Regions from separate parts of the Pseudoalteromonas sp. S2721 genome, predicted to be linked through region 1. Evidence: predicted binding sites of a transcription regulator. Region 1 holds the regulator's gene; each other region holds the start of a gene.
What was found. The regulator sigma-54, encoded in region 1, starts transcription at its own class of promoters, with help from an activator protein. The targets are predictions, from matches to a motif close to GTTGGCACGNNNNTNGNNT.
Positions count from the first base shown of each region.

Region 2: a site for sigma-54 is predicted at 943-961, ahead of CWC02_RS09825 (EF-hand domain-containing protein). Genes of this name have one in related genera too.
Region 3: a site for sigma-54 is predicted at 1,357-1,375, ahead of CWC02_RS07565 (DUF642 domain-containing protein). Genes of this name have one in related genera too.
Region 4: a site for sigma-54 is predicted at 916-934, ahead of flgJ (flagellar assembly peptidoglycan hydrolase FlgJ). Genes of this name have one in related genera too.

Region 1 covers NZ_PNCZ01000008.1:67,742-69,946, reverse strand. Annotated here, with positions in the region: gene ptsN (PTS IIA-like nitrogen regulatory protein PtsN) at 1-144, opposite strand, end outside; gene hpf (ribosome hibernation promoting factor) at 148-435, opposite strand; gene CWC02_RS03610 (RNA polymerase factor sigma-54) at 462-1,958, opposite strand; gene lptB (LPS export ABC transporter ATP-binding protein) at 2,065-2,205, opposite strand, start outside.
Region 2 covers NZ_PNCZ01000023.1:14,490-16,694, forward strand. Annotated here, with positions in the region: gene CWC02_RS09815 (EF-hand domain-containing protein) at 15-230, opposite strand; gene CWC02_RS09820 (EF-hand domain-containing protein) at 371-583, opposite strand; gene CWC02_RS09825 (EF-hand domain-containing protein) at 651-860, opposite strand; gene CWC02_RS09830 (flagellar brake domain-containing protein) at 1,329-1,985, opposite strand; gene CWC02_RS09835 (TrkH family potassium uptake protein) at 2,022-2,205, opposite strand, start outside.
Region 3 covers NZ_PNCZ01000014.1:216,545-218,749, forward strand. Annotated here, with positions in the region: gene CWC02_RS07565 (DUF642 domain-containing protein) at 5-1,204, opposite strand; gene rlmF (23S rRNA (adenine(1618)-N(6))-methyltransferase RlmF) at 1,538-2,205, shown strand, end outside.
Region 4 covers NZ_PNCZ01000040.1:53,504-55,708, reverse strand. Annotated here, with positions in the region: gene CWC02_RS15355 (flagellar basal body P-ring protein FlgI) at 1-777, shown strand, start outside; gene flgJ (flagellar assembly peptidoglycan hydrolase FlgJ) at 972-1,940, shown strand; gene flgK (flagellar hook-associated protein FlgK) at 1,954-2,205, shown strand, end outside.

The DNA of each region.
Region 1 (2,205 bases):
AAAAGCATCTAGGATATCTTGTTGAGATAAATGAGGAAACTGCTGGTGAGCTAACTCGCTAATATACTCAAGAATTCTTTTTTTGCTATTAAAAAGGACCGCAGCTTTGCTGCAGTCCTGATTAGTAAGTGAACTAAGTTTCATAATTTAATGTCGAGCTAATTTCTCTTTATGCTTAATGACTTGGCGATCAAGTTTATCGATCAATGAGTCAATTGCTGCGTACATATCTTGATGTTCTGTAGAAGCGAACAGCTCGCCTCCGTTTACATGTAAAGTTGCTTCTGCTTTTTGGCTTAATTTTTCTACATCTAAAATGACATGAACATTATTAATATGATCAAAATGCCTTTCTAGTTTTGCGAACTTAGTGTTTACATAGTCTCTTAATGAATCAGTGACTTCTACGTGACGACCAGTTAAATTTAGTTGCATAAGCATTTTCCTTCTATGTAAAACGTCTAAATCAGACTTTTACGCTGATTAGACGGAGGTATTGCTAGAGACTCACGATATTTTGCAATTGTACGTCTAGCTACTTTAATTCCTTGCTCAGCCAATATATCTGCAATTTTGCTATCACTCAATGGTTTAACCGAGTTTTCTGCAGCAACTAACTTCTTGATTAAAGCGCGAATTGCTGTAGAAGAACACTCACCACCATTTTCGGTGCTGACATGGCTTGAGAAGAAATATTTCAACTCAAAAATTCCCCTTGGGGTATGCATATATTTTTGTGTTGTAACCCGAGAAATCGTCGATTCATGCATTTCGACCATTTCAGCGACATCGTTTAGCACCATTGGCTTCATTGCTTCTGGGCCATGTTCAAAGAAAGCTTGCTGTTGTTGCACGATACAGTTGGTCACTTTTAGTAAAGTATCGTTACGGCTTTCTAAGCTCTTAATAAACCACTTTGCTTCTTGTAAGTGAGAACGAATAAATTGGCTGTCGCTACTTGATTTAACAGAGCGAGACATCGCTGCATATTGGCTATTCACTCTAATTTTTGGCATACAATCTGGGTTTAACTCGACTACCCAGCGGCCTTTCACTTTTTTCACTGATACATCGGGTATGACGTACTCAGATTCTTCGCGTACTATGCTATCCGCAGGCTTAGGATTTAAGCTGTGAATGAGCGTCATCACTTCTTTAAGCTCGTTTTCTTTAAGCTTAGTCTTTTTCATTAAAGTGCGATAGTCGCGACTTGCTAATAATTCGATATGCTCAGATAAAACCATTTTAGTTTCAGCTAAATATGGCGTATTGGCATCGAATTGACGAAGTTGTATACACAGGCACTCTTGTAAACTTCGCGCGCCGATACCAACTGGATCGAATAACTGTATTCTTTTTAAGACAGCTTCAACTTCATCGAGTTCGATTTCTTCTTCATCATTATTTTGATTAAAGCTTTCGACAATATCTTCGCAGCTAACCGTTAAAATACCTGAGTCATCGATAGCTTCAACGATGGCAACGGCAATCGCTTCATCGGTAGGACTAAATGGTGTGAGCTGTAGTTGCCACATTAAATATTCTTGCAGTGTTTCTGTTGAAGCACCTTGGTAAATAGACTCGTCTTCAGGCATTGGCCCAGACGATGTTGATGGGGCGGCACTCATGTACTCATCCCACGTAACATCCATAGCTAAGTCATCGCTAACCGTATCCTTACTCAGAGCATCACTGCTTTCTTGCTCGAATTCGCTAGGTGCTTCGTCGGCAGACGCGCTGACTTGTACATCGTCAGACTCCGCTTTTTGCTCATTCTTACCGATGCTTTCTTCGTTGTAATCCGCTTCTTCCACTTCAAGCAGAGGATTACTATCAAGCGCTTCTTGAATTTCTTGCTGGAGATCCAATGTACTGAGCTGCAACAAGCGAATGGCTTGTTGCAGTTGTGGAGTCATTGTAAGTTGCTGGCCCATGCGCAGCTGTAATGATTGCCTCATGTATCCCTAACAATCCTTTTTAAGTTATCGGTAACGGTGAAGACACTGTTATCGATTTTTTGTCATTGTATAAGTCTAGCAGATGCTCTAGTCGGTGGCGTAATGGTTACAGCCTGAATTGCTCGCCTAGATAAACATCACGTACAGTTTGGTCAGCTAATACGTGCTCAGGTGTCCCTGATGCAATTAGCTCCCCATGAGAAACAATGTAGGCTTTTTCACAAACATCAAGGGTTTCTCGAACATT
Region 2 (2,205 bases), on a different contig from region 1:
ACGTACTAATTCAGTTATTCGGCTTCAGAGAACTCAGCTTCAGTAAGAACGCCGTCGCCATTCACATCTAGTGTTTTAAACTGCGACATAATTTTTGCGTCAACGGCTGCTTCACTTTTGCTAACCACGCCATTACCGTCAACGTCTAGAGTGTCAAAGTCAGATGCAGCAAAAGCTGCTGATGATGATGCAAGTGCGATTAAAGCTAATGTTTTGTTTACTGTTTTCATAATCATATTCCTTCAATATTAAGAGTATTAGCTGATCACACTTCCAGTGTTGTCCTTTGTCATGGATTCCCTTATCCATTTAGGCTGTCTTTGGCAGCTCAGAACTAATCAGCTAAATAAACTGGTTTTGCTTAATCACATTAAGCTTTTGAAAATTCTTGTTTCGATAACTCACCGTTACCGTCAGTGTCTAGTTCACTGAATTTGCTCATAAGCTCAGCATCTACCGATGCTTCGCTTTGGCTGATAACACCATTGCCATCAACATCTAAGGTATCGAAGTCACTCATCGCAAATGCTGCAGATGAAGATACAAGTGCCATAAGTGCTAGTGTTTTATTTACTGTGTTCATAATGTCATTCCTTCAAAATGTGTTGTCTTGAGTTAGAAATCCTTTTCAGTGCGTCCTTACAATGAAATTAAGCTTTTGAGTACTCTTGTTTTGACAGCTCACCGTTGCCGTCTGTATCAAGCTCTTTAAATTGGCTCATTAATGCTTCGCTTACAGATGCTTCGCTTTTGCTGATTGCGCCATCACCATTAACATCTAATGTGTCAAAGTCAGCGGCAAATGCTGCAGATGAAGTTGCAAGAGCTACAAGTGCTAAAGTTTTGTGTAACGTTTTCATAATCACTATTCCTTCAATGTTGTCTCAACTGTGATAAAGGATATGTTCCTGAATCAGTTTTTCTCTGTGTTCGCTAAGACTATTTCAACTTCGATGCCAAAGTTAAAAAGAACAATAAAATCAGTGCATTAAATTAAAACACCGAGAATTAGGGGGAAATAACGCGATTTATTTGTTGCTGTTTTGCAACAAGCTCGGTGGTTGGTTTTTTGTCACCTTTAAAATCAATAAGTTACAAAGATTAAAATGGAGACAATAGCGATTAATTCGGATTAGAAAACAGAAAAGTTAGGGATTGGAAAATAAATACTATCTGAACAACAAAACTTAAAGAAAAAAATCGAAATTAATTTAATTAGTAATACATTGATTTAATTGGTTATTTAAATTTATTTATAAAATAATTTTAATATCTGTAGGGTTAAATTGAGGAAAATAGCCATTTTGTTGCAAAATGGCGAATTGGCATTAACTATCCAACACTGAAAGGTCAATTAAGTGCTCTTTCATAAACGCTTTCATTTCATCTTCACTGCTATCAAGCTGTACACCGAACATAAAGCCACCCGCTCGCTTGCGTACGCTGCATACCTTGCCACTAAACTCACGTTTACTTAGGGTGATTTGGCAGCTTTGTCCTTTAAAAGCGCTTAAGTCCTCCTTGCTATTAATATCAAACTGCACACCTGTCACAGAAATATCTTTAATAAGCCCTGCCAGTTTTTGCTCTGCAATGACTAAGTTTGCAGGGAATAACGTAGGAATACGCGCTTCACTACGCAAACTATAAAGCTGCACTTGCTGAGGGAAGTCAAGAAAGATTAAGCGATAAGGGTGCGATGATAAGGCGCTTATTTGCTGGCGAAAAGCAATTACTTGACCACCGCCCGCTTCGAGCACAGCCCGTATAATCACCATCACACCGTCTTTGATGAAATCACTGCCGTTCGCCAATCGCTTTGAGGAAGGGTAATTTAAGATGATGTATTGCTCATTCATCAAGCCAATAAACTCTGTTTTCACACGCTTACTATTTGTTGGTGTGATAATTTCCACATCAACTAAGCTACCAGCAGGAATACAGGTTAACTTTTCTAAATTTAATTGCTTTTGGGTTTTTGGCACTTTTTTGATCTCCATTCCTAGAGAGTTATCCGCCGTTTACCCTCGCCAAAACGTTGGGGTAAATAACACTAATAAAGTAAATATTTCTAAACGACCAAATACCATCGCAATAGTAAGTAGCCATTTTGCCGTATCAGAAATCGCGCCGTAATGAGCAGCGACTTCACCTAAACCAGGGCCTAAGTTATTTAAGCAAGCAGCGGTTGCTGAGAATGCACTG
Region 3 (2,205 bases), on a different contig from region 1:
CCGCCTATTCGCAGTAGTTATCTACGAAAGTTAAATCATTAATGTGCTCTGGTGCATCCATAACGTAACTAGAGTCAGCCGTTTGAGGATTAACACTGTAAATCTTCGCATTTTCGCCTGCTTTTCTTCCTGAAACATACAACGTTCCATCATCAGCAATCGCTAATCCTGAAGCCCAATTAATGCCGTGTTCACCAACTAAGGTTAACTCCATCGAACCATCATCAATGGTATAGAGTGATTGACCTGTTAATACGTAAAGTACATTATTATCAGCAGAATATGCTACATCACCATGTGAGAAAGAATCTCCCGAATAGCGCATCTTGCCTAGTACTGTTTTTTCTCCAGTTTGCAAGTTGTAGTCATACATATAAGTTTTACTTGTCGCACGTAAAGATTGTCCGTCTGCCGTGACTGCTGAACGATAAATTGGCCAAGATGTAGCATCAGCCTCAGCAACTTGAGCGCCCGTTTCTAAATCTAACGACCAAAGTTTTGACGCTTTCGTGCCCGACTCAAGTTGTTCCATAAAATAAAGTTTGCCATCATAACTTGCAATGTTTGAAGCCGTATTTTGCGCTCCTGCGACCACACTGTAAGTATTTGTCTCTAGGTCAAATTTATAAACATAACCCGTTTCAGAAGAACCAAAATTGTTAATACCAAATATACCAGAATGACAAGCCTGCTTTTGAGTGACAACAACGTTATCAATAAAACCGCCTAGACTATCACTCGCACCTGCGCCGCTAAAACGAATTTCTGAAGAGTTTGAATCTGCTTCTACAGATAATGTAAATGATTGCCAGCCTCTTTGCGTCGCATTTACGTTTAGTACTGTTGTTCCATTCCACTTCACATCAACTTTATTTGTATCATTGTTACCGTTAATACGAGGCGAGTAGTAAAATGAAACTTCATAAGTTTTTCCAGCCTCAGTTGCGACTGTTTGAAAGATGCTGTAATTAGAAGTAGAGTCTAGCTCGACATATTGATTACCTTGCTGAGCAGTAATAAGACCTAGACGCGATGTTTGAATTTCAAATCTTGCACCTTCACTTTGCCATCCGTTAACTTCATCTAACAATGTCCATGTTGAATTTACGACATCCAGTTCAAATGAGCCGTTTGCAATTAAATTGTCTGCAATTGCAATTTGCGAAGCAAAAAGTGAAGACATTGCTAAAATAGATAACTTCATATAATAATTCCCCAAGATTAGTTGTATTCACTGCATTGTGAAAAAACAAACCACCTCAATCATTAAACTACTTATGAGTAGAAAAAGTTAATTGATAAAAAACTAACTTCTCTCTGCAATTGAGCGGTTTGAAATGGACTGTACATAAGAGAAAGCACAAATGATGCCAAAATTAAAAAATTGATTATCAGCGTGCTCTGAATCGCACGAAAGTTAAATTATCTATAATTAGTGAATAACTGATAAAGTGATTATTAGATTAGCACTCCTACATTTTAAAAATTTATTTGGTACAATCAGCCTTTGATATGGCTAACAGATAGGTTTTCCTTAATGCATCCGCGAAATCGCCACTTTAATGGCTACGACTTTACTTTGCTATGTAAAGATACTCCTGCCCTAACACCTTATATAACGCAAACGCCAGCGGGCACTGATACCATTGATTTCACCAATGCGTTAGCAGTTAAAACCCTCAACCAAGCGTTATTAAAAAGCCATTATAAAATCGATTTTTGGGATTTACCCGACAACTACCTTTGCCCGCCAGTTCCTGGCAGAGTGGATTACATTCATCATTTGGCCGATTTATTAGCAAGCGATAGCCAAGGTCGTATTCCTACGGGTAAGCAAGTAAAAGTGCTTGATGTAGGCACGGGTGCAAATGTGATTTACCCGCTTACGGGTAATCACGAATATGGCTGGCACTTCACAGGCTCAGATATTGATGTATTGTCTGTTAAAATTGCTAAGCAAATTGTGCAATTTAACCGCCTCAAAATAAATGTTAAGCAGCAAAGTAACGCCAATAAAATGTTTACGGGCGTAATATCGAATAAAGATGTCTTTCATCTAACTTTATGCAACCCACCGTTTCATGCCAGCGAGCAACAGGCAAATGCAGGTACTGAACGTAAATGGAAAAACTTAAACAAAGCGCCACAAAAAGCGCTTAATTTTGGTGGCCGTCAAAACGAGCTTTGGTGTGAAGGCGGTGAACG
Region 4 (2,205 bases), on a different contig from region 1:
TCGTCTATTGGTAGTGCGGGTAGTTTACGTGGTGGTACCTTATTACAAACCTTTTTAAAAGGGGTTGATGGCAATACCTATGCGATTGCACAAGGTAGCTTAGTTGTAGGTGGTTTAGGTGCGGAAGGGGCTGATGGTAGCCGTGTAATTATTAATACACCCACAGTGGGTCGTATTCCAAACGGTGCTATTGTAGAGCGTGCTATTAAGAGCCCGTTTATGCAAGGTGACTATATTACCTTTAATTTAAATCGCCCAGATTTCACAACAGCAAAGCGCCTAGAGCAAACCATCAATGATTTGGTGGGGCCTGACAGTGCTCAGGCAATTGATGCAGCGTCAGTACGAGTGTTAGCACCGCGAGATGCATCTCAACGTGTTGCGTATTTATCTACCCTTGAAAACTTAGAGTTTAAGCCTGCAGACACAGCAGCAAAAATTATTGTTAACTCCCGCACAGGTACAATTGTGATTGGCAAAAACGTGAAGCTACAGCCTGCGGCAATAACTCATGGTGGTTTAACGGTTACGATTGCTGAGCAGCAAAATGTGTCACAGCCAAACGCTTTAAGTGATGGTGAAACTACCGTTACCAATCAAAGTATTATTGATGTGAACGAAGATGATTCACGTGCTTTTGTATTTAATCCAGGTGTTAATCTTGATGATCTCGTACGCGCAATCAATGAGGTGGGGGCCGCACCGGGTGATTTAATGGCAATCCTTGAAGCTTTAAAAGAAGCGGGGGCGATAAACGGGCAACTGGTTATCATTTAAATTAAAACGCGCTGTCGAGCGCGTTTTTTGTTTTAGTCATTCTTAAATCGTTCAGCATATAAACATCAGTCAAAATCTTGGCCCTGAAGTTATTCCATTCCTGTATCAGTTATTAGCCATTCATTTATAAAGTTTTTTATTGGCGCAATTTTTGCATTTTAATTTTCATTATTAACTATTGTGTCAAAAAGCTGATGGATACTAATCATCTCGACAAGCAAAACTTTTTTGATTTAGGCAACTTAGACTCGTTACGTCAAAGTGCTCTAAAAAGTGATGCCTCTAGCGATGCGTCAAAAGAGGCGCTGAAAAAAGCGGCGGCACAATTTGAATCTATCTTCACTCAAATGCTGCTGAAAAGCATGCGTAAAGCAAATGAAGCGTTTGAAGATAAAGATAGCCCATTTAATTCAAGCGGCGTTAAGTTTTTTGAAGAGATGCATGACCAACAGTTATCGGTTGAGCTTTCATCAAACGGCTCGCTAGGCCTAGCTGACTTAATCGTTCAACAACTCTCGCCAGATGGTAAACAGTTTACTCCAGGTTCTGTGCTTAGAACAACGGCTGAGTTCGATAGTGATAAGCGCGCAACCGGTGCAACGAGCGACAGTCACAAGATTAAAGCTGAGCCAAACGCTGTTGCAGATACCGCTGCGAACGAGCAAACAGAAAACCGCTTTGAAGATGCTGAGTCTTTCATTAGCTCTGTTTGGGAACATGCTAAAAATGCGGCTGAAAAAATTGGTTTAAATCCAGCTGTGATGGTTGCTCAAGCAGCACTTGAAACGGGCTGGGGTAAACACATCATCAGTAAAGCTGATGGCACAAGTAGTAACAACTTATTCAATATTAAATCGGATAGGAGCTGGCAAGGTGATAAAGCAAGCAAAGTCACGCTTGAGTTTGAACAAGGTGTGCCAGTTAAAAAGCAAGCTAGTTTCCGTTCTTATCAATCGATTAAAGACAGTGTTAATGATTTTGTGGATTTCTTAAATGAAAATCCACGTTATCAAGAAGCACTCAATAATACCGCAGAGCCTGCAGCCTTTTTAGATTCGTTACAAAAAGCAGGCTATGCAACTGATCCAAATTATGCCGATAAAATTAAGCAGGTATTGAAGCGCGTTGAGCTTCAAAGCGTCGCTGCTTCATTGGTACGTTAAGGAGTAGACCCTCATGTCATTTAGCTTATATGACATAGCAAATGCCGGTGTAAGAGCTAACTCTGAGCTTTTACAAACCACCAGTAAAAACATCGCCAACGTTAATACCGAGGGCTATGTGCGTGAGCGTACTGAGTTCACAACCATGATCGATAATCAAGTGGGTCGTGGTGAAACGTATCGCTTACTGAATGAATTTGCACAAAAGCAATTAAATAGAGATACCTCTAATAAGGCATTCTTTGATCAGTTTGTAACTGAAGCA